Regions from separate parts of the Bacillus sp. Medicinal_06 genome, predicted to be linked through region 3. Evidence: riboswitches for the same ligand, from Rfam matches in the RefSeq annotation. Region 3 holds a riboswitch; each other region holds the start of a gene.
The links. A riboswitch is a leader RNA that binds a small molecule or an ion and turns the genes downstream of it on or off. The one in region 3 is predicted to bind thiamine pyrophosphate.

Region 1: it holds a riboswitch for thiamine pyrophosphate, as region 3 does, so the genes downstream of both, tenA (thiaminase II) here and thiM (hydroxyethylthiazole kinase) in region 3, are expected to answer to the same signal.
Region 2: it holds a riboswitch for thiamine pyrophosphate, as region 3 does, so the genes downstream of both, tenA (thiaminase II) here and thiM (hydroxyethylthiazole kinase) in region 3, are expected to answer to the same signal.

Annotation. Positions count from the first base shown of each region.
Region 1 covers NZ_JBWYHD010000001.1:25,824-34,028, reverse strand. Annotated here, with positions in the region: gene AC1M36_RS00170 (ABC transporter permease) at 1-416, shown strand, start outside; gene AC1M36_RS00165 (lipoprotein BA_5634 family protein) at 513-1,193, shown strand; gene AC1M36_RS00160 (esterase/lipase family protein) at 1,497-2,684, shown strand; gene AC1M36_RS00155 (homoserine dehydrogenase) at 2,820-3,845, shown strand; gene AC1M36_RS00150 (MBL fold metallo-hydrolase) at 4,003-4,725, shown strand; TPP riboswitch at 4,828-4,934, shown strand; gene tenA (thiaminase II) at 5,115-5,804, shown strand; gene AC1M36_RS00140 (alpha/beta hydrolase) at 6,128-7,660, shown strand; gene AC1M36_RS00135 (macrolide 2'-phosphotransferase) at 7,768-8,205, shown strand, end outside.
Region 2 covers NZ_JBWYHD010000004.1:1,316-9,520, reverse strand. Annotated here, with positions in the region: gene thiO (glycine oxidase ThiO) at 1-625, opposite strand, end outside; gene tenI (thiazole tautomerase TenI) at 618-1,238, opposite strand; gene AC1M36_RS10310 (ABC transporter substrate-binding protein) at 1,249-2,250, opposite strand; gene AC1M36_RS10305 (ABC transporter permease) at 2,247-2,999, opposite strand; gene AC1M36_RS10300 (ABC transporter ATP-binding protein) at 2,996-3,745, opposite strand; gene tenA (thiaminase II) at 3,714-4,409, opposite strand; TPP riboswitch at 4,494-4,596, opposite strand; TPP riboswitch at 4,658-4,769, opposite strand; gene AC1M36_RS10290 (SH3 domain-containing protein) at 5,324-6,397, shown strand; gene AC1M36_RS10285 (hypothetical protein) at 6,404-6,736, shown strand; gene AC1M36_RS10280 (DUF3965 domain-containing protein) at 6,827-7,978, opposite strand.
Region 3 covers NZ_JBWYHD010000010.1:20,335-28,539, forward strand. Annotated here, with positions in the region: gene AC1M36_RS21335 (anaerobic C4-dicarboxylate transporter) at 42-1,355, shown strand; gene ilvA (threonine ammonia-lyase) at 1,424-2,632, opposite strand; gene thiE (thiamine phosphate synthase) at 2,787-3,434, opposite strand; gene thiM (hydroxyethylthiazole kinase) at 3,450-4,259, opposite strand; TPP riboswitch at 4,330-4,440, opposite strand; gene AC1M36_RS21355 (siderophore ABC transporter substrate-binding protein) at 4,547-5,488, opposite strand; gene AC1M36_RS21360 (iron ABC transporter ATP-binding protein) at 5,562-6,320, opposite strand; gene AC1M36_RS21365 (iron chelate uptake ABC transporter family permease subunit) at 6,314-7,267, opposite strand; gene AC1M36_RS21370 (ABC transporter permease) at 7,275-8,205, opposite strand, start outside.

The sequences.
Region 1 (8,205 bases), on a different contig from region 3:
AAGCTTTAGCATTGCAGTGGTTACAAGCGAAACAAACAAACGGATTGTTACTTATGGCGAGTGTTTTAGTAGGAATTGTCTTTTTTACATTTGCAGCGAGCTTTATTTATTTCCGTTTATATACAGATTTAGACCGGGATCAACAACAATATAAAATGATTTCAAAAATGGGATTAAGTAAGCGAGAACTAAAAGGTGTTGTAACAAGACAGTTGTTAATCATGTTCTTTTTACCAATTGTTGTTGCGGTAATTCATACTGCAGTTGCATATACCGCACTGCAACAATTAGTGGATTTTTCTATTTTAAATAGTTCAATTATCATCTTAATTTCATTTGTATGTATACAAATCTTGTATTTTTTTATGACTCGTTGGCGTTACTTACAAAAACTTTATAGGACTATGGATCAGTAAAATATGACTATTAAGTTTTGATTGTATCAAAGGTAAATGGAAAATAACCATAATGAGTATACTTGAAAATTAATTTAGACAATGAAAGGAGTCATAATGAGAAAAACAATATCTTTTTTTATATTAATTGTCCTGATTGTCATAAGCCTAAGTGCCTGTTCTTCCTCTGAAGAAAATAAACGGCCTGCGAACGGGATGATAATGATTGGAGACGAACAATTTACTTTACCTATTTTTGAACGTTACAAAGAAAATATAGAAGAAAAAGAAGTATTTGAAGTGAAAACGGGCGTTTTTGGTGAAAATAAAGTGCTTATTATAGATGAAACAACAGCGCAAGCTATGATAAAAGATCGAATTTTGCGGAAGAATGATATGAATAATCGCTCCGGTTATACTTCTATAAAAAAATTACCGGAAATCCCAAAAGAAGCTTCGTTATTATTTACACATGAAGAGGAAAAACATATTACAAGTATCGATTTAAACAGTAAAGAAATTCCTGTTTCATATGACAGCGATGCTTGGATTGGAAATTCTCGTGATTATAAGTCTCAATGGTATCTTATTGTTGCAAAAAAGGATGTATATAGAAAGATAAAAGCGGATGAAACAAAGTTACAGATTATTCACTTCAAAAAATTATTGGGTTACGAAAAGCCTAAAATGTCGACAGATAATACATTAAAAACTGAATATTTAAAGATAAAAAGGCAAGTCAAAGATTTTCATAAATTAATATCGGTCAAATTTGTTACTTTTGAGGATGAAGGTTAAAAGGGAAAGGGAATTGTCAACAAAACTTTATCAACTATGTAATATTTCATAATAGATAGACAATTCAAATAATATTGTTTACATTATTTTTAAGTTAATAAATGTGATAGAGAATTGGAGATCCACATTATATAGCCATTGCAAATTGCGTTGGTATATCTTTGTGGATCTTTTTTCTATCACATAAGAAGGAGGTAGAATTGAAAGCGTTTTATTAGGGATGTAGAGAAAAAGAAAAGGGGATGTAAAATGAAAAGATTACTTTGGGGATTATTAATTTTATGTTGTATCGCTTCGAGTGTAATGCTACCGATGCCAATACAAGCAGAAGAAGGGAAGAAAAATAACAATCCGATTATTCTTGTACATGGTTTTACAGGATGGGGCAGAGATGAATTATTGGGTGTAAAGTATTGGGGTGGTGTTCACGATATTCAAGAAAATTTAAAGAGAGATGGATACAATGTTCATACTGCCGCTGTTGGGCCGTTATCAAGTAACTGGGATCGTGCTTGTGAGTTATACGCTCAAATCAATGGTGGAACAGTAGATTATGGAGCAGCTCATGCCGAAAAACATGGACACGATCGATATGGAAGAACATATACAGGGTTTGTTCAAAATTGGAGTGAGACAAATAAGCTTCATTTAGTAGGACATAGTATGGGAGGACAAACAATACGTACGCTAGTCCAATTGTTAAAAGAAGGGAATCAAGAAGAGAGAGAATATGTAAAACAACATGCTGATGTGAAAATGTCTCCGTTGTTTCAGGGAGGAAAATCATACGTTCATAGTGTAACGACATTAGCCACTCCTCACAATGGGACAACCCTTGCAGATGGAAGTTTACTCTTGCCAGCTGTAAAGCAATTACTCGTCGCAACTGCTGGAGTTGGAGAAAATAACAATCTATCACTATACGATTTTAAATTGGATCAATGGGGAATTAAAAAAAGAGCTGGGGAATCATTTTATCAATATTCAAACCGTGTCTTAAATAGTTCCATTTTGAAGGATACAAAAGATATAAGCCAATGGGATTTAAGTACAGATGGAGCAAAGGAATTGAACACTTGGGTAAAAGCGCAACCAGATGTATATTATTTTTCTTACAGTGGACATGCAACACAAGTAGCACCTATAACGGGAATTCATTTACCGCACATCACCATGAATAAGGCACTGATGGGAAATGCAATTTTCTTAGGGTCATATGCAAGATACGAACAGAATCGTACATTCATTGATTCATCCTGGTGGGAAAATGACGGAGTAGTAAATACAAACTCTATGGTAGGACCATCAACTGATGTGGTTATAAATAATAGTAGTGCGCCAGAACTTGGGAAATGGAATCATATTGAGACAAAACAAAACTGGGATCACCTCGATATGGTTGGATTAAGTGTCTCGGATTCCTTAGGGTTCTCTGATATTAATGCTTTTTACCGAAAGATTGCTGAAAAGCTATCCAATTTACCGAAATAACTGGCTTCATATTTATATTGAAATGTAGCAGCTCCTTCAAATTTTTTTGAGGGAGTTTTCTTTCGTGAATCACATCATATTTTCGGAGTATAATGGAGTTAACATTAAAATAGCACAATAGTTTGAGGTGATGATGTGAGAGTTAACATAGTAATATCTGGATATGGAACTGTTGGAAAAGAGTTTGTAAGATTGGTATTTGAGAAAGCTTTATATATAAATGAGATGTACGGTATCGAACTTGTCCTTACTGGAGTTATGGGAAGTACAGTCAATCTCTTTAGCGCCAAAGGTTTACATATTAAAGAATTATTAACTTATGGTACAGGTTCTAATGCATTGGAGAGATATCTCAAAAACTATCCACTCGATAAAAGTGAAAAAATGCCTTTTGGTCATGTATTAATAGAATCAACACCAACTAATCTTCAAACAGGTGAACCTGGAAGAACATATATTGAAACAGCGATTGAAAATCATATGGATGTAGTCGCTATTTCAAAAGGTGCACTCGTTAGCGCATGGAAAGAAATAAAGCAAAAAGCAACGAAAGCTAACGTACGTATTCGTTATAGTGGTGCAACTGCAGCTGCGCTCCCTACATTAGATATTGGACAATTTAGTTTAGCAGGGTGCCAAATTGAAAGTATAGAAGGTATTTTAAATGGAACAACAAATTATATTCTTACAAAGATGTACGAAAAAGATGTAACATTTGAGGAAGCACTGCATCAAGCGCAGCAAAAAGGAATCGCTGAAACAAACCCATCATTAGACGTAAGTGGAATGGACAGTGCCTGTAAACTATTATTGTTAGCGAACAGTTTATTTCAGTCAGAATACTCTCTTGATTACGTAAATGTAAATGGGATAGAGGGTATTACGAAACAAGATATAGAGAAAGCAAAAGCACAAGGTAAATCTCTAAAACTAATTGGAGCGGCATATAGAGACCATTCAGGGAACCCTAAACTTGAAGTATGTCCGCGTGAAATAGGGAAAGAGCATCCTTTAGCTCATGTAAATGGAACGGAAAAAGGAATCACTTTTCATACTGATACGATGGGAAGAGTTACTTCAATCGGGGGAGCCTCGAACCCAAGAGCAGCAGCAGCGGCAGCTCTGAAAGATTTAATTAATTTGTATCGGAAAGATGTGTGATGAAAAATTCTGGTTGTAGATCAAATAAAGAAATTTGACAAATAAATATTTTTGTGTTATGATTATAAATTTAGTGTTTGATTAAATATCCTTAACGTGATACATTTTAGTAAGTGAAATACCTTCACTAATTTATGTATCGAGGGAGACGTGTAATATGAAAATAGAAAACGGTTTAGCGGTGTTAAAATTAAAAATTCAAGAATTCGAATTAAATCCCACGTTACTTTGGGATGAAAAAGAAGCTATATTAATCGATACTGGTATGCCAGGCCAATTAGAAGGGATTCGTGATGCAATGATTGGTATTGGTGTCCCTTTTGAACAATTACAAGCAGTTATTTTAACCCATCAAGATATAGACCATATTGGAAGTCTTCCTGAAATACAGCAGAAGGCAGGCCATTCTATTGAAGTATACGCACATGAATTAGACAAGCCATATATTGAAGGACAAGTGCATTTAATGAAAACGGATCCAAGTAAAATGAGTAAAGACAAATGGGATGCACTTCCAGAAGTTATGCAATTTCTATATGAAAATCCTCCGACGGCAAAAGTAAATCGGACATTAGAAGACGGAGAAAGACTACCATTTTTCGGAGGCATTGAAGTGATTCATACACCAGGGCATACTCCGGGACATATTAGTTTATATAGTGAAAAATATAAAACATTAATTGCGGGCGACGCGATAGTATGCGTTGGTGGAAACTTAAAAGGACCTGTTCCGCATACAACGCCAGACATGGATACAGCTACAAAATCGCTTAGAAGATTTTTAGAATTTGATATTGAGACGGTGATTTGTTATCACGGTGGTGTTTGTAATTTGAATGTGAAGGAGCAAATAGCGAGATTAGTAGAAGAGGATTGCTAACATTTTCGTGCCTATATGTTAGCGATATTGAATTTACAAATAATATTTGATAGTATTCTAGAATATGTTATGATTAATATCAAAGTTAAATAGTTATATATATTTATCCACTAGGGGGGCCTTTTAAAGGCTGAGATCAAAAAATATCTTTGAAACCCTTAGGACCTGATCTGGGTAATACCAGCGTAGGGAAGTGGAAGTGACAGAATATGATATTTTTTTAAATATTGATAATGTCCAGTCCGCTTTCTTTACGTGTGTGTAAAGAAAGCTTTTTTATTTTGCGCACCTACTTGAAGTGAGTCTCAGTAATCTAGTAGCTAACGAGCAATTCGTTAAGAAACTTGTTTCATTTTTTTATTATTAAAACGTTTATTGGAGGGTCTATCATGTTATTTTCACAGTTATTACGTAAAGAAGTTAATCCGATTTGGGAAGCAAGTTTTAATCATCCATTTGTGACAAAACTAGGGAACGGAACATTAGATTTAGCTAGTTTTCGCTATTACGTTCTGCAAGATTCATATTATTTAAGTCATTTTGCAAGAGTCCAATCGTTAGGAGCAGCAAAAGCGATTGAATTAGAAACGACAGCTCGTATGGCGCACCATGCACAAAATACATACCAAGCTGAATTATCGCTGCATGAGAATTTTGCGAAAAAATTAGGAATTACGGAAAAAGAAAAAGAATCGTTCATTCCTGCACCGACGGCTTATGCGTATACATCACATATGTATCGCGCTGCATACGAGGGACATATTGGGGATGTTATCGCAGCGATTTTGCCGTGCTATTGGCTTTATTATGAAATTGGTGAGCGACTTAAGGAATGTAAACCGGAAGAACCCATTTACCAAGAGTGGATTTCTGCATATGGTTCTGACTGGTTCCGTACTTTAGTAGAAGAGCAAATTGCCAGATTAGATGCCATTGCAGAAACAGTAACAGAAACTGATCGTAAGCGCATGAAACAGCATTTTGTCATTAGTAGTCAATATGAATATTCATTTTGGGAGATGGCTTACACATTAGAAAAATGGCCAGTAGAAAAACAAGTAGAAGATATAAGTTTATAAGAAACAAATATGTCTCTTATCACGCGTGTAAAAAGTATAGAAAATGACTAACTTAGTTTAGTCATTTTTTTGTACGAAAATAATATTTCTATTTCTCTGTTTTTAGAAGAATCAACTTCACTAATTAGATGCTCATATATTATTAAAAAATTACATAATAAAAAGGAGGAAGAAGGTAGTTTTTATTGAAGTTTGTTTATAATATCACATTCTTTGTTAGAGGGCGTAAAGAAATTTATTAATCTCTTTGATGTTTTTTATTTTCCTTACAATGCTTGGAATGTTGTATTAAAAGAATTTAACTTTGAAAGGAGTCAATAAATATGAAAACGAGAAAACGAATAACGAATAAGATTTTACTCGTTAGTACAATTTGTGCAATAAGCATTCCCTCAGTTTCATACGCAGCAGAATCCATTCAACCTAAAAATTTTGCAATTTCTCCAAGTCTGTATGAGAGGGGAAATACAGATGCATTGAAAATAAGTTTTTATCCTTATACATATAATAATCCATTCAACCATCAATTTACCTCAACATCCAAAGAAACAAACACAAATATAAAAGAAATAAACAATGCTGATGATGAAAATCCTGTTATATCTACTACTCTTACATTTATCCGTTATATGCATACTGAAAATTATAAATCTGCATTTGATTTAACTTCTCGACCTTTACAGAAGATAATATCTGAAAAGTGGCTGGAGAGTTATTGGAAGGAACTTCCCCTGCAGTTACAAGCAGGTTCTTTTATTGGAATTGGAGAGGTAAAGCAAAAAGAGACGAATTCCGTTCATACAAACATTGAAATTGGATTAGTATTTGAAAAATTCACTGTACCTTTCATGTTTAGATTAGATCCATCTGGAAAAATAGACGATTTCCAGCTTAGTATGTCATCCGACTCTGTTGCACAGCGCCCGGCATATAGTAATCCTGATTCGTTTACTGAAGAAGAAGTAGTAGTCGGAAGTGGCGCGTTCCCATTACCAGGAGCACTGTCTGTTCCAAAGGGAGAGGGGCCTTTCCCAGCGGTTATTCTTGTGCAAGGATCTGGAGCAAGCGATCGAGATGAAACTGCGTTTGCTTTAAAACCGTTTCGCGATTTAGCTGAAGGTCTTGCTTCGAAAGGAATTGCTGTTCTTCGCTATAATAAACGAACATATGAACATGGATTGAAAACACAATTTAGTCCGTTTTATACAGTTGATAAAGAAACAACAGATGATGCACTTTTTGCGACTCGTTTTCTTCAAAATAATCCTATGATAGACAAGAATCAAATTTATGTTCTCGGCCATAGTCAAGGCGGAATGATGGTTCCGAAAATGATCGAAAAAGACCAAAATCAAAATATTGCTGGGGCAATTGTGATGGGAGGACCAGCTCGTACATTCCAGGATGTTGTTTTAGATCAATTTGATTACTTGTATTCTATCGGCAGAATGACAGCTGAGGAATATAAATTTTATAAAGCGCAATATGAATTATTAAATGACCCTAATTTTTCTGGAAAAAACCCTCCAAAAGATTTTTATTTAGGAGCGCCTGTATTTTGGGATTCTATCCGTAAAATTAAGGCGGCAGAAATGTCTAAAGAACAAAAGACACCGCTTCTTATTATTCAAGGAGAAAGAGACTATCAAGTTCAATCAAAAATCGAAATTCCTCTTTGGAAAGAACAATTAAAAGAGCGAGATAATGTAGATTATCGACTTTATCCAAAGTTAAATCACTTCTTTACAGAAGGAGATGGGGAATTAAGTAAACCGGATGAATATTATAGTCCAGCCAATATTCCTGAGTATGTTATAAATGATATTGCTACGTGGGTGCAAGGAAGAGCGAAATAAAAATAAGGACAGTATATTTATAAGAGCTCATTTCGTTTACAAAAAACACGGGCACCCAGTCTGTGTTTTTTGTAATTATATGAAAAATTTCAGAGGAGTGTCTATCTATGACAAATACAAATGAACAGAAAAGTATAGAAGCAATGTTAAAGATTGCAGAAAAGAATGGTTTACAATTAAATAAAGAAAGCGCTGAATTAAATGAATCAGGAATGGACTTTCAAGTTGTATTTGCTACTGATGAAAAGGGTGTTTCATGGGTTCTCCGGAAACCAAGAAGACCAGATGTAATTGAAAGAGGGGCATTAGAAGGGAAAATACTTGAGCTTGTTCAAAAATATGTACCTGTTGCAGTACCAAATTGGAAAATCAACACACCAGAATTAATTGCTTATCCATTAGTAAAGGGTAACCCTGCAGCAGTGATTGATTTAGAAATACAAAATTATGTGTGGCATATTCAAAATGATCCACCATCTATGACATTTATCCGATCTTTAGCAGAGTCACTTGTCGCCTTGCATTCGATTGATTATAATGAGGCT
Region 2 (8,205 bases), on a different contig from region 3:
CCCCGGCAATTACTACCTTTTCACATAGAATCATACCTTCATTCGTAATAATCCCTACTACTCGATTGTTCTCTATTTTGATATCAAATACTTCTGTTTGTTCATATATATCAGCTCCAGAAACGGCTGCAGAATGCGCAAATGCTTTCGTAAGTTCCGGCGCAGTGACATGACCATCTTTCGGATAGTATACAGCCCCCATAATGGATGAAGAGAGGAATGGCTCTTTTTCACGAAGCTCATCCCCGGTCATAAAATATGATTCTTCACCTGTTTTCTGTTGCCAGCCCATAATATCTAGTATTCTTGCCTTCTCATCTTCAGTTTGAGCAATACGATAGATACCTTTCTCTTCATACCCAATATCAATACCCGTTTTTTCACGTAACGTTTCTGCAAGTTGCGGAAATATTTCACGGCTTTTCCTAGCAAGCTCAAATAGTGGATCATACGCATCCCACTCCGCCTGTACACCAAGCAAACCTGCCGCTGCTTTAGAAGCTTCAGATGCAATTCTTTGTTTCTCAACAATCACCACTTGGTATCCTCTTTCCGCTAGAAAATGTGCAACTGAACTACCCATTACACCACCGCCAATAATGGCTACATCATATACCTTACTCATGATTTTCCGCCCACTTTCTTATTGTTTCCTTATACAATCTTGCTTTCTCGTATGGAGTACGATTACTGACAATTCCAGACATAACAGCAATACCACTCACACCAGACCGAAGAACCTCTGCTGTATTTTCAGGTGTTACCCCTCCAATAGCTGTAATCGGTATCGTTAATCGCCTTGCCATATCTGAAATTTCTTCTAATCCTCTTGCCGGAACGCCCCTCTTACAATCCGTTGGAAATACATGGCCATAAACAAGAGAATCTGCACCGTTTTTGAAAGCTGTTATCGCTTCTTCCAAAGAATGCACAGAATACCCAACATGCAAATACGAAAACTTTTCTTTCACAGACCTAACATCTGCACTTCGATATCCCAATTGGACGCGAGGGATATGTAATAAAATTGCAATATCGATTCGGTCATTTATCACAAGCTTAGATGCTGGAAAGCCCCTCTTTAGGAGACCTTCCACACCTTCATACAACTCTTTCGTACTTTTTTCTCGCTCACGAATATGCAAATAATCAATCTCACTCTCAATTTGCATCGCTACATTCGTTAACTCTTCGAATGTCATCTGACCATTTGAGATAACATGGAGCTCGCCTTTCATATTCACTCGCCTACTTTAAAATATTTTCAAATAATTCATTGGCAGGAATGCTTTCTTTTGTCATTCCTTTTTCTTTCAACCATTTATTTTGTTTTTCCCATGACTCTTTTGTGTCTGATAAAAATGGCTCATCTTTCGTTTCCATTTTCTCTAATAAAATTTTCATACTTTCTTTTTCAACTTCCGGAACAAGCGGGAAGTTTTCTTTTTCTTGATGATCTAATAAAATATTTAGTGCTTCATCTGGGTTTTTCTTCATGAAGTCGTAGCCCTTTTTCGCACCACGTAAAAATGCTTGTAATGATTCTTTATCTTTCTTCAATGTTTTATCACCTGTGACAAAAACAAGTTCATGATAATTTGGTACACCATACTCAGCTGGATTAAAGTATGCTGGCTCATGGCCTTGATGGCGCATAACAGGAACTTCATGGTTAATGTAAGCACCTGTGACAGCATCTACCTTTTTCGTAATTAACGCCGGCACCAAATCAAATCCAACATCTACTACTTTCACAGCACTAGGATTTCCACCAGCTTCTTTTACCATCGTTTTTAAATATGCCTCACTTAAAGGTGTTCCAGAATAACCAACTGTTTTACCTTCTAAGTCTTTTGGTGATTTAATACCTGCTGATTTTAACGATACAACATGATTTAGTGGTGAACGGACCACAGCTCCAATTGATTTCACTGGAATTTGTTCATTTGCTCTTGCGATGACAACATCTGGCTGATAGTATAGACCAACTGTTACTTTTCCTGCTGCCGCTAACGTTAATGGATCGGTTGGATTAGATGGGAATTTAATATTCACCTTTACTCCTTCTTCTTTAAAGTAGCCCTTTTCAATCGCTGCATAGATAAAACTATGAACCGCGTTTGGATACCAATCGAGCATCACTGTAATTTCTTTCTCTTTCTTTTGCTTCTCTAATACTGAATTGCTAGAACATCCTGCAATCATTACAACTAATAATGTAAACACAAAGATGCGCTTGAATAATTTCATGAATGTTTCCTCCAACTAATGAATTTCTTTTCTAATATCGAAACGAGTAATACAAAGAAAATAGCTAGTAATGATAACAGTACAATCGGTGCAAATACGCCTGCCCCATCTAACTGCGTCATCATTCGTTTACTAAAGTATCCTAAACCCGCTTGTGCACCAAGCCACTCGCCAATCGCTGCTCCAATTACACTAAGCGGAACAGCTATTTTTAAAGCAGAGAAAAAGTACGGAAGTGCAGATGGCAATTTTAACTTTAGAAAAATATCTTTTTTCGTTGCACCATATGTAACTAAAAGCTCCTCCCATTCCTTTTTCGTACTGCGTAACCCATCATACGTATTTACGGCAATTGGGAAAAATGTAATCAAAACGGTCACAACTACTTTGCTCCAAATTGAATATCCAAACCATAAAACAAACAATGGTGCTAGCGCTGTAATTGGAATCGTTTGTGATGCAACTAGTAACGGATAAAATGCTCTTTCTATCCATGTGCTAGCATTCATTAACATCGCGAGCCCCACACCAAGTACAATGGAAATAACAACTCCTATCAAAACCACGTATAACGTTGCCGGCAAATGAACTGTAAGCAATATATCTTGCAACGCCCACATTTTCGCTAGAATTGCAGTAGGAGATGGCAATATGTACATCTCGTCAACAATTCTAGCTCCCACCTCCCAAGCTATGAGCAGTATGCTACTTAAAATCAGTGCAGGTAATAACTCTGTCACACGCTTCATACGAGCACCTGCCTTTGCAGCATACTAAGTAATTCATCTTTTAAAGCTAATATCTCAGGTTTATGCAAATCTTTTCTTGAGCGATCTATTCCAAGTGGTACAATACGCTCCGTCAAAGTGGTAATAGGCTGCTCGGTCACAACTAAAATTCGATTGGAAAGAAAAAGCGCTTCCTCCACATCATGTGTGATAAATAAAATTGTTTTTTGCCACTGTTTCCATTGTTCAAACAACCATTCTTGCAACGTTGCTTTCGTTAAAGCATCTAATGCGCTAAAAGGTTCATCTAACAACAAAACGTCCCCGCCTGTTAATAAGGTTCGAATAAAGGATACTCGTTGCCGCATACCACCTGATAAATCTTTCGGATATTTGTTCTCGTATCCTTGTAAACCAAATTGTTCTAACAGCTCTTTTGCTTTTACATGTGCTTCTTTTTTCTTTATCCCCTGGCACTCTAACGGCAATGCTGCATTTTCAATAATCGTTCTCCACGGCAGAAGCATATCTTTTTGTGGCATATACCCTACAGGATGACTCGTTGTTTCTGTCAGTTGAATATTTCCAGCCGTAGGTTCTTCTAATCCTGTAATTAAACGAAACAATGTACTTTTGCCACAGCCACTCGGCCCAATAATGCTAACAAACTCTTTTTCTTGCACGGAAGCATCTAGACCGTTTATGATTGGCTTTTCATCATAATGAAAGGAAACATTATGAAATTGTAGTATGCTCTTGCTCCTCAAAACCCCACATCTCCTTACGATACGCCATATCCCAGAATAAATACTCAAATCGGCTAGAATATAAGAAAATCTCTTCTAATCTAGCTAGCTCTTGTTCAGATTTCCCTTCAGCTAGTTCATTTAATAAATCCATTAGCCAAATGCAAAGACTTCCATACTCTTCTGAGCTATATCCTTGAATCCACTCTCCGAAGAACTCATGATCCCTCGCTCCTGGAATATCATTTAAACGCTTTCCAATTTCCCAATAACTCCACATACATGGAAGAAGAGCCGCAATTAACTCTGCAAGCGTGCCATTTTGAGATACTGACATCATATAGTTTGTATACGCTAAATTTTTAGCAGATGGCTTTGCTTCCTCCATCTCTTGTATAGAAATACCAAGACGTTTTGCATACTGTTTATGAATCGTCATTTCTCCATTTAAAATACCATCTATTTGTTCTGCAAATTTCCCCATCACATATGGATTCGTTGCCTTTACAACTCCAATTGCATAAACCTTCGCATAGTCTAGCAAATATAAATAATCTTGTACGATGTAATATTGGAATTTGTCTTTTTCTAACGTGCCATCCCCCATTCCAGTTACAAATGGATGGTTATGACTTTTCTCCCAAACAGGCTGCACAGTTTCAAATAACCTCTCACAAAATTTCATTTATATTTCCCCTTCCTTTATATCTATTTATTAAAATAAAAAACCACTTCTATATAAGAAGTGGTTCAGCAAATAAAAATACATTTATTCGTTGCTCCACTTCCCTTCGCTAGTATTACCTAGATCAGGTCCGTAAGGGTTAAGGATTATTCCTCTCTCAGCATGCAAAGCACCCCTAGTGGTTTTCACTATTAAATTGGCAAATAAAAAAGCCCCGTTTCTTTACGCAAAGAAACGGGGACCTAATGTTCATGTCCGAATTGCTTCCCTACGCTAGCATAATCTAGATCAGGTAGTAAAAGGATAAAAGACTTTCGGTCTTACTCTCAGCTGGCAACACCAGCTCTCCTAGCACAATATGAAATTACCATAGTCAGTATAACATTGTCATGTGTTATCAGCAACTGTTTTAAATTAGCATGGCACTTAAAAAGGATCTGGTCGCTTCTATGCATAGGCGGATTCTCTTCCCCACCTAAAAACGTTCTTCTTCCATTTTTTCAATTTGTATTTCTATATTTATTCTGAAAATACTATATAACTCCATTTTGATTTTTCGACATATGAGCTACGGCTATGAAAGCAAAAACAATTCTCCATTTATCCCCACTTTTTGTTTTCACACGGCATGGGGCAGAAAAAGGCCCTGACCGCTTCTATCCATGGACGGATCCTCTCTCCCACTCAAAAAGAAAGGTTTTATGTCGATTTTTTAACTGATATTTATATAATTATCTTTTATCCAAACTCTAATGATTGTTTATCTGTTATTCTTGTAATATATTTCGATTCCATTAAAAAGTCGTTATTTTTTTCACATATCATATTACAGTTATGTGAACAATGCACAAAATATTATATCTTTATACTATAATAAAAAATATATTAATACATCGATGGGGGGCTAATATTAGATGAAACAGAAAGCTACAGCTTTAACGGCAACTACTGTCGCAGTCACATCTCTACTTCCATCCATAAATCAAGTAGACACACGTACTGCAGCAGCCCAAGAATTGCCTACACAAAACATTCAACATATAAAACCAGGCCCAGAAATATTATATTTGAATAATAGGATAAATACAAGAGATAAAACTAACTCCTTAAAAAAAACAAATATTGCGTTTACTAAATATACTGAACGGAACAATAGTTATATCGTAAATGCCAATGTGTTAAATATTCGTTCTAAACCAAATATCAAATCCTCTATTATTGATAGATTATCCAATGGTAAATTCATCTCCGTCCAAGAAACAAAAGGGGATTGGTATAAAGTCTCACATAATGGGCAACAAGGATATGTAAAAAAAGAATTTGTATCTCATACATCAGAAGCATTAGTAAAAGGGGTTACAATACAAAATGAATCTTCCTTTTACGTTGCTACACCTACCTTAAAAGTCCGCCGTGGAGCTGGAACAGATACTGCTGTAATTGGGGCTTTACAAAACGGAACACAAGTCACTGTTATAGAAACAGTTGGTACCTGGTACAAAGTTCGCTTCGGAACATCTTACGGATTTGTAGCAAAGCATTATATTATTCAAAAACAACCACAAACGAGACAAGCCGCTCCTTCTATTCCTGCTGTTTTTAAATTCCCTACTCAAGGAACGATTAGTTCTACATTTGATATGCGCTGGGAACAAATGCATTATGGTATAGATATTTCCGCACCAGGTAATGTTTCAATTCATGCAGCTGCTGCAGGTAAAGTTATAAAGTCTTATTACTCTGCTAGCTATGGAAATGTCGTATTTGTAGCACATCATATTCGAGGTAAACTATATACAACCGTTTACGCTCATATGAAAGACCGTTCAGTACAAGTTGGTGATCAAGTTCAAACCGGGCAATTATTAGGATATATGGGAAATACAGGTCATTCATTTGGACAACATCTCCATTTTGAATTACATAATGGTGAATGGAATTTTGAAAAGACAAACGCAGTAAATCCACTGCCTTATTTGGTTCGGTAATATTATATGTCACGTAATATACCATTAATAATTGAGTATATAGCTTTTCTCGGTTTAATCTGTTGCTTAGTCATTTACAATACGAACCTTGTCTTTTTGGGTATCGTCATCTCATTTGTTGCTATTGAATCATTGATGGAAGCATTCAAAATTCGACTGAAGAAACAAATTTCTCATATATATACTGCATTTATTATTATAAGCGGCTTAATAACAAATATTATTTATAGTGGTTTTCATATGGCTGCTATATTCCCTGTATTTTTTATAGGGGTGCTAACCATCATTTCCCAATATATTTATATTCCTGAACACCGTAAGAACCAACAAGAAGCTTAGAACAGCCTTCTACATTTACGACGAAAAAAGGGGTCTCACTTAAAATGAGACCCCTTTTTTCATCTATACATTATATTGAAAAATTTCTTTTTATCCACACGCATATCGTTCATAAATAAAACTTAAATTATATTTCTTCTCTAAGCCCATTCGTTGTTCATCATCACACCAGTAAAATAAAATATCATGAATCGTTGCATAACGCTTATTCTTTAGAAATTGCTTAATAAATGACGGTAAACAATCGTGTAATTGTATAAATATATAATTCCGCAGGATTTCTTCTTTATGTTCAATTCCTTTACAAACATACATCAACTCTTCACAATAATATGCATGTTGCGGAACTTGAATCATTTCAAAAAATGGTACATATGATAATAGTTTTCCAATGAAGTGCTCGTATCGATTCATAAACTCAAATGACATATGCTCCATCATTTCCTTCATTACATAAAGATAATCATCCACATGAGTAGTTTTTAGCGGATTAAGGCGGTCAGAAATTTGAGCGATTACAGCCCTTTGACATGCAACAACAGAACGACTCGGTCCATAATATGTTAAAAAATCCGTACACTTACGATATTTTTTTAATAAGTCATATATGTATAAGTCATAAACGTATGTATTACAGTATATTGCTAAATTCATCATCTCTTGATCCAATTCTTCTTTGGACAATCGTTTTGCCTGTTTGCAAATATAAAAAAATGTAAGTTCCATTACTTCCTTATGAGATAATAGCTTTTCACATTTTTCAATACATTCCTCATTAAATTTAATTCTTTCCCATATCATTACATCTCTATTTTCCGATTTCCCGATGCGATATTTTACAATTAAGTAGTTCCAAGCCACAACTTGGGTTAAAACATCCCACGTTTCATATTCCATAGATGTATGTACAAATTCATCTAATTTATGGTTCACCATAAATGTATAAGCTTCCTTATACCAACCGATGTCCTGACATAAACGAACAATACGAACTAAAGTTGGTATTTCATCTTTATGAAACTGTGGCAACTCCTTCACTTTATTCATTCCATATAAAATAAACGGAGCCAAGTTTTCCTGTTTATAAAATTCTTTTTCTTTCCAAGCTAAAATTGTCCGTTCTTTTCCTTCGCCTTTTGGATGATTTGGTACAAGTAAGGAAAATAAATCTGCAAAATTAGTTGGTTCCACATAAGCCTCTGTAACCAAATTCCAATTTGGATTACTCTGTACCTCCCTCATATTATTTCCCCTCCGTTTCTATTTATATAAAATCTTTGATAGTTTAGTAGATAATCATAATATTATAAATATTATTATATTCAAAATTCCTTATGAAGCTTTTATTTATTATTATATCATTTTTTAACATAACAAAAATTAGTAATGGAAATTGTTAAATAAAATTTCAAATGAACTTAACATATGTCATTCTCCAGATACATTTAATGAAGCATATTTATATCTAT
Region 3 (8,205 bases):
TCAAAAATATCTTACCATATGAATTTTGGAGGTATTTTATTATGTTTTGGCTACAATTTCTTACCTTACTAGTCTGCATTTTTATCGGTGCACGCCTTGGTGGAGTCGGCCTAGGAGTAATGGGTGGAGTTGGTATGGCAATCCTCGTTTTTGTCTTCCACTTACAACCTACCGCTCCTCCTATTGACGTTATGCTGATGATTTTAGCAGTCATTACTGCTGCCGGTGCATTGCAAGCTGCGGGCGGAATGGATTACCTTGTCCATCTTGCAGAAAAAGCACTTCGTAAAAATCCAAAGCGCATCACATTCTTCGCACCAATTGTAACTTATTTATTTACATTGTGTGCTGGAACTGGACACGTTGCCTATTCCGTACTTCCTGTTATCGCAGAGGTATCACGCGAATCAGGAATTAGACCGGAACGCCCGATGTCAATTGCCGTTATCGCTTCACAACAAGCAATTACAGCAAGTCCAATCTCTGCTGCAACTGTGGCTCTATTAGCAATGCTAGCTGATTATAAAATTACATTGCTAGATATTTTAAAAGTAAGTATTCCTTCTACTTTTATTGCTTGTATGTTAGCAGCTTTCGTTGCAAGCAAAATGGGCAAAGAGTTAAATAAAGATCCAGAATACTTAAAGCGTTTAAAAGAAGGTATGATTCCTAAACTTGAAGAAAAGAAAGAATTTATCGGTGCGAAAGGTGCCAAATTATCTGTTATTCTTTTCTTATTCGCAACTGTTCTTGTTGTTCTTCTTGGTTCATTCGAAGTACTTCGTCCAGGATGGATGATAGACGGAAAATTAGTTCGTCTTTCTATGCCAAATACAATCGAAATGGTCATGCTTACAATTGCTGCTCTTATTATTATCTTCTGTAAACCAAATGTAGAAAGCATTGTATCTGGAAATGTCTTTAAAGCCGGTGCTACAGCTGTTGTTGCAATTTTCGGTATCGCTTGGATGGGAGACACATTCTTTAACGGAAACTTAAATATGATTCAAGGATCCATTCAACATCTAGTAACAAGTGCACCATGGTTATTCGCTATTGCGTTATTTATCCTATCTATCTTACTGTATAGCCAAGCAGCTACAGTACGTGCTTTAATGCCTCTTGGATTATCACTTGGTATTTCACCAGCACTTCTCATTGCGATGTTCCCTGCCGTAAACGGATATTTCTTCATTCCAAACTATGGAACAATTGTCGCTGCGATTAACTTTGACCGTACAGGAACAACACGCATTGGTAAATATGTATTAAATCATAGCTTTATGATTCCTGGTCTTGTCGCAACGTTTGCTTCGATTGGAATTGGGATGCTACTTATTTCAATTATGTTTTAACATAGAAAAGCACAAACTTATTCTGAATAAAGTTTGTGCTTTTTCATTTCATCAAACGTAGAAATTGTTCATTCAACAATTTCTACGTTATATCCTTTCTTTTCTATCCCACTCAATACTTCTTCAATATGGTTTTTATCTTTTGTCTCTAATGACAAATGGAGCTGTGCATATCCTGGAAACACTTTTGTTCCAATCCGCTCTAAATGAATATGTAATATATTTGCTTCAAAACTTTTTACAATTTCGAGTAAATGTTGCAAATGTCCTGGTTTATCTTTAATCATTGTTGCAATATGAACAAAGCGGCCCGCTTCAACCATCCCATGTTCAATAATACGAGTAATAAAGTTAACATCAACATTTCCACCACTTAAAATCGACACCACTTTTTTCTCTTTCACAGGAATTTTTTGATAGAGCAAAGCAGCTAATGAACTAGCACCCGAACCTTCCACTAATAATTTATTTCGTTCCAATAACATTAACATCGTTCTCGCAATTTCCATTTCATCCAGACAAAAAATATCATCTACATATCGCTCTACAAGCTGAAATGTAAGTTCTCCTGGTCTTTTCACTGCAATTCCATCTGCCATAGTTGGTGAAGATTCCACAGTAATCACTTTCTTTTCTTTGAAGGATTGCTTCATCCCGGGACAAGCAAGCGCTTGTACACCATATACTTTCACCGACGGTTTTTGTTCTTTAATCGCCATTGCAACACCTGCAATTAAACCGCCACCACCAACAGGACAAATAACAGCTTCGACGTCCTCAAGCTGCTGCAATATTTCTAACCCTACCGTCCCTTGACCAGAGATTACAGCATCATCATCAAATGGATGTACAAATTTCGCTCCTGTTTGTTCTTTCAAATCTAGCGCATAAGCTAATGCATCATCAAATACATCACCTTGCAACTCTACATGTGCACCATATCGCTTAGTCGCAAGTACTTTACTAAGCGGTGCACCTTTTGGCATCACAATCGTACAGGGAATATCGAGCATATTACTAGAATAGGCGACACCTTGTGCATGATTTCCAGCAGATGCTGCAACAACTCCATTTTCTAATTCACCTTTATCAAGAGAAACCATCTTATTATAAGAACCACGCACTTTAAAAGAACCTGTCTTTTGTAAATTTTCGAGCTTTAAATACACTTCATTATGTGATAGTTCACTAAACGTGCTCGAATAATCTAGCGGTGTCATATGGACAATGCCTTTCATTTTCTCATGAGCAGCTACAATATCCTGTAATGAAATCATGTTGTACCCTCCGAAACAAGATGTATTCATATATCCTAGTTTGAGCGGCATAGTTTATTTTATTCTGTAAAAAAGAGCCATTTCTATAATCAGTGTTTTTCTATATATCGGAGTTTCAACGATATATAGCATATCCTCCACAAAAAAATGACTGTCAGTAAAGACCAGTCATTTTTTTCGTACTTTCATAAGGTGAATCTGCTAAACTTATCGCTGAAATAATCGAAACTCCATCTGCCCCCGCTTCTATAACAGAAGCAGCATTTTCAACGGTAATCCCTCCAATTCCAACAATCGGGACTGTAATTCCCATCTCTCTAAAATGCCGCAAGCCTTTCGTTCCTTGTACCGCTTTTGTATCTTTCTTCGTGCTCGTTGGAAAAATTGGACCCACACCTAAATAATCCGCGCCATTTGCAATTGCAAAACGAGCTTCTTCTATTGTATGAGTAGATACCCCGACAATTTTATCTCCCATTTTTTCACGAACTGATGTAATTCCTTCATCATCTTGTCCGATATGAACACCATCTGCCTCTAACTCGATTGCTAGTTCTACATCATCATTCACAATGAAAGGTACATCATATTCTTTGCAAAGCGCTTGTAACTGCTTTGCAAAACGCACTCGTTCTTCTCCAGTTAAAGCATCTTCACCTTTTTCACGAAATTGAAAAAGCGTCACTCCGCCATCTAACGCTTCCTTCATTACTTGTAATGGATCCCGCTTGCAGTTATTACTCCCCATAATAAAATATACTTGCAATAATTTTGACATTTGTTGTTGATCAATACGTGCCATTCCTCTCATCCCTTCTTACTGCACCTCTTGGATACTTCCATGTTGTTCAATATCACCTTTAGTAGTGTTTGCTAACTGATTCAAAAATTCAATTTGGAAACTTCCTGGTCCTTGCTCTACTGTTTTACTTGCAGCTCTTTCCGCTGCTACCCCATAAAACGTTAATGCTGCAACCGCTGCTTTTACATAATCCTTTTCAACTGCTGCAAATGCTCCCATTACAGAAGTTAATAAACAGCCTGTTCCTGTCACTTTCGTTAAAATTGGATGACCATTGCGAACAATGATTGTTCGCTCACCATCTGTTACAATGTCTTCTTTTCCTGTAATAACAGCGACTGTATCTAGTTCATCTGCTGCTTGTTTCGCAATTCCGACAACATCACCATTTCCAGTACCAGCGTCAACACCTTTAATCTCCCACTTTTCATTGATAACATTAGCAATTTCTGCTGCATTCCCGCGAATCATCGCTAGTTTCACTTCACTCGGAATATGTCTTGCAACTTCTGTTCGATAAGAAGTTGCACCTGCACCAACTGGATCAAATAATACTGGTACGTGATGCACATTCGCTGATTTCCCAGCAAGTAACATTGCTTCTACTTCTTCAGGACGAAGTGTACCCATATTTAAAACAAGTGCTCCGGCAATGCTTGCCATTTCTGCCACTTCTTCTTTTGCGTATGCCATAACAGGTGAAGCTCCTAATGCGAGTAAACCATTAGCTGTAAAGTTTGTTACAACGACATTTGTAATATTATGCACAAGTGGATTGAATTCTCTTACTTTCCCCACTACTTTTGCGATTTCTTGTATATTCATTCTTTTCATCCCCTAACTTTATTATGGGAGATACACAAAAAGACACTTCGCGTATGCAAAGTGCCTGAACATGTGCTGCTTACACTCTCCCTACGCTGGCATTATCCAACAGGTTCCAATGGTCAACGGGCGGTTTAGCCGTACTCTCAGTCTGCATCCGCAAACTCCCATGTGCTCTTATTCATCTACTTCAGAGTCTACTCTTATTCTCGTAAAATAACAAGTTCTTTACTTTCTTATAAAAAAACAATGATAGGAAATGAATCCTATCACTGTTTCTCATCTTATTATTTTAAGGCTTTAGATACTTCTTTTACCATCGCTGATACAGACTCAAGACCGCCACCAGATAGGTACCAGTAGTTTGCATCTAAGTAAACTACATTGCCGTTTTTCGCAGCATTTGTTTTGCTAACAATTTCATTTTCCACAACTTGTTTTGCAGAAGATTTACCGCCAACAACAGCACCTCTATCGATTACAAATAAGTAATCTGGGTTTTTCTCTAAGATATATTCAAATGAAATCTTATTACCATGAGTATCCGCTTTAAGTTCTGTATCCACAGGAGCCACACCAAATACGTCATGAATAATGCCAAAGCGAGAATTTGGACCATATGCACTTACTTGACCGTCATTTGCTAAGATAATTAAACCTTTTTTATCACTTTTCGTAGCTTTTTCATTTAATGCTTTTATATCTTTTTCAACTGCTGCAATTTCTTTTTTCGCTTTATCTTCTTTACCGAAAATTTTTGCTAACATTTCTGTGTTTTCTTTAAATGACTTCATATAATCTTTTGTATCTTGTTCTACATAAATTGTTGGAGCAATTTTTTCAAATTCTTTGTATGAATCAGATTGTCTTCCAGAAATGATAATTAAATCTGGATTAATTTCATTAATTTTTTCAAAATCTGGCTCTTTTAAACCACCAACGTTTGTATACTTTTTATCTTCATATTTAGAAAGGTATTTTGGTATATTCTTTTGTGGTACACCAGTTACGTCAACACCTAATTTATCTAATGTATCTAATGAACCAAAGTCAAATACGACAACTTTTTTCGGGTTTGTTTTAACTTTTGTTTCTCCTAATTTGTGCTTAATCGTAATTTCTTTACTTTCACTTGCTTCTGTCTTCTTATCAGAAGAAGCATTATTGCTACATGCTACAGCTACAATAGCAAGCATGAAAGTTAATAATAGCATTGCTAATTTCTTCATTTCCTTCACCTCTATAAAATTTTTAAAATTATTTTAAGTCGATAGTAAGTTATTACTATCAAAATAACTTCCACTATGAAAAATAAATACATATATTATTGCCAGCTATTTTTTCAATATGAATATCCATATCGTAAATATCTTTCAAAACAACCGGATCAATAATTTCATGTGTTGCTCCCTCTTTCATTACTTTTCCATCTTTCAAAGCAACGATGCGATCGGAGTAACAAGAAGCAAAGTTAATATCATGAATGACAATTACAATTGTTTTGCCAAGCTCTTCAACTAAGCGTCTCAGCACTTTCATAATTTGGACAGAATGTTTCATATCTAAATTGTTAAGCGGCTCATCTAGCAAAATGTATTCTGTATTTTGAGCAATGACCATCGCAATATATGCTCTTTGCCGTTGCCCACCACTGAGCTGATCTAAATACTTATATTGAATATCTTCAAGCTCCATATAACGGATTGCTTCTTCAATATGATTCCAATCTTCTTTTGATAGATTGCCTTGTGAATATGGAAATCTTCCAAAGCTAACTAATTCCCGAATTGTAAGTCTTAAATTAATATGATTTGTTTGCTTTAAAATAGAGATTTTCTTGGCAAGTTCATTACTATTCCATTCGCCAATTTCTTTATCCTCTATATAAATTTCACCAGAATCTTTTTTTAATAACCTACTTATCATCGAAAGAACTGTACTTTTTCCAGCTCCATTCGGCCCAATAAAGGATGTTATTTTCCCTTTTGCTATTTTAATAGAGACATCCTCAACAACATTTTTATTTCCATATTGTTTTGATACATTTCTTACTTCTACCATGTCTTGCTCTCCTTTAATAGAAGATAGATGAAGTATACTCCACCAACAAAATTCACAATAACACTTAAAGTTGTATTAAATTCAAACAATCTTTCAACAATCAATTGTCCTCCTACTAGAGCAATAATACTAATAAAGATAGAACCTGCTATTAAATATTTGTGCTGATATGTACGTAAACATTCACGTGCAACGTTAACTACAAGTAATCCTAAAAATGTAATTGGTCCAACTAATGCTGTAGAAATAGAAACTAGAATCGCAATTACAATTAACAGTTTTTTCACAACTTTATCGTAGTCTACACCTAAATTAATAGCCTCTTCTCTTCCTAGTGATAATACATCTAATAACTTCAGTTCCTTATACACATATGCAATAACTAATACAATTCCGATAATAGACGTTACAAGTAACTCTGTTTTTACGTTATTTACACTAGCAAACATTTTTCCTTGTACAATTTGAAATTCATTTGGATCAATGAGCACTTGCATAAAGGAAGATAAACTTTGGAAGAATGTACCAAATATTAATCCGATTAACAATAAGAAGTAAATATTGTTGCCTTCCCTCTTGAAGAGAAACTTATAAAGGAATAGCGAAAATACAACCATTAAACTTATCGATATAAGAAAGTTAATATTTGTATTCATCATCGCGATATGCTGTGATCCAAACACAAACACAACAAATGTTTGAATAAACATATAAAGTGAATCTAAACCGATGACACTAGGTGTTAAAATACGGTTGTTACTAATTGTTTGAAAAATCATAGACGAAAACGCAATTGCTCCGCCTGTTATAACCATTGCCAACAATTTCTTTCCTCTTCTTGGCAATGCATAATCTAATGTATTCATATTTAAGTTAATAAATAAAAATATCCCAATGGCTATAACTGATAAAATGGCAAGCACTGCCAACATTTTTTTATGATTTATTTGTTTTCTATGTTGCATATGCGTTTCTCCTCATCAATAAATAAAGGAAGATTCCGCTTCCGATTACCCCTACTGTAAGACCGATAGAAATCTCGTACGGATAAATCACGACGCGACCAAGTATATCGCAAGCAAGTACGAAAACTGCTCCGAGTAAAGCAGTATGTGGCAAACTATTTTTCAAATTATCCCCGCGGTAAATCGAAACAATGTTTGGAATAATAAGCCCTAAAAATGGAATCATTCCGACAGTTAAGACAACCAATGCAGAGACTAAAGCGACGATAATGAGACCGATATTTAGCACACGGTTGTAATTCATCCCTAAATTCGCTGCAAAATCTTCTCCCATTCCAGCAACGGTAAAACGATTTGCGTATAAAAAGGCAATGATCACAAGCGGGATACTTAAATATAAAATTTCATATCTTCCCTTCATAATCATTGAAAAGTCACCTTGTAGCCATGAATTGATATTTTGAATTAAGTCATATTTATAAGCAAAGAATGTTGTAATGGAACTAATAATATTTCCAAACATAATCCCAACAAGTGGAATGAAAATTGTATCCTTAAACTTAATTCTCTTTAAAATTTGCATAAATAAAAATGTGCCCGCTAACGCAAAAATAAATGCTACCAACATTTTTTCAAGTGGGCTTGCTGACGTAAATAGCAACAATGAAACTAAAACGCCTAACTTTGCGCTATCCATCGTCCCCGCAGTTGTTGGAGATACAAACTTATTTCTGCTCAATTGCTGCATAATTAAGCCACTTATACTTAAACTAATACCGGCTACAATAATACTAATTAAGCGCGGTAATCTGCTAACAAGTAAAATTTGGAGCTGTCCTTGATCTAAATGTAAAATGTCTGTCGGCTTAATATCTTTTACACCGATAAAAATAGACGCAATTGATAAAACAATAAGCATG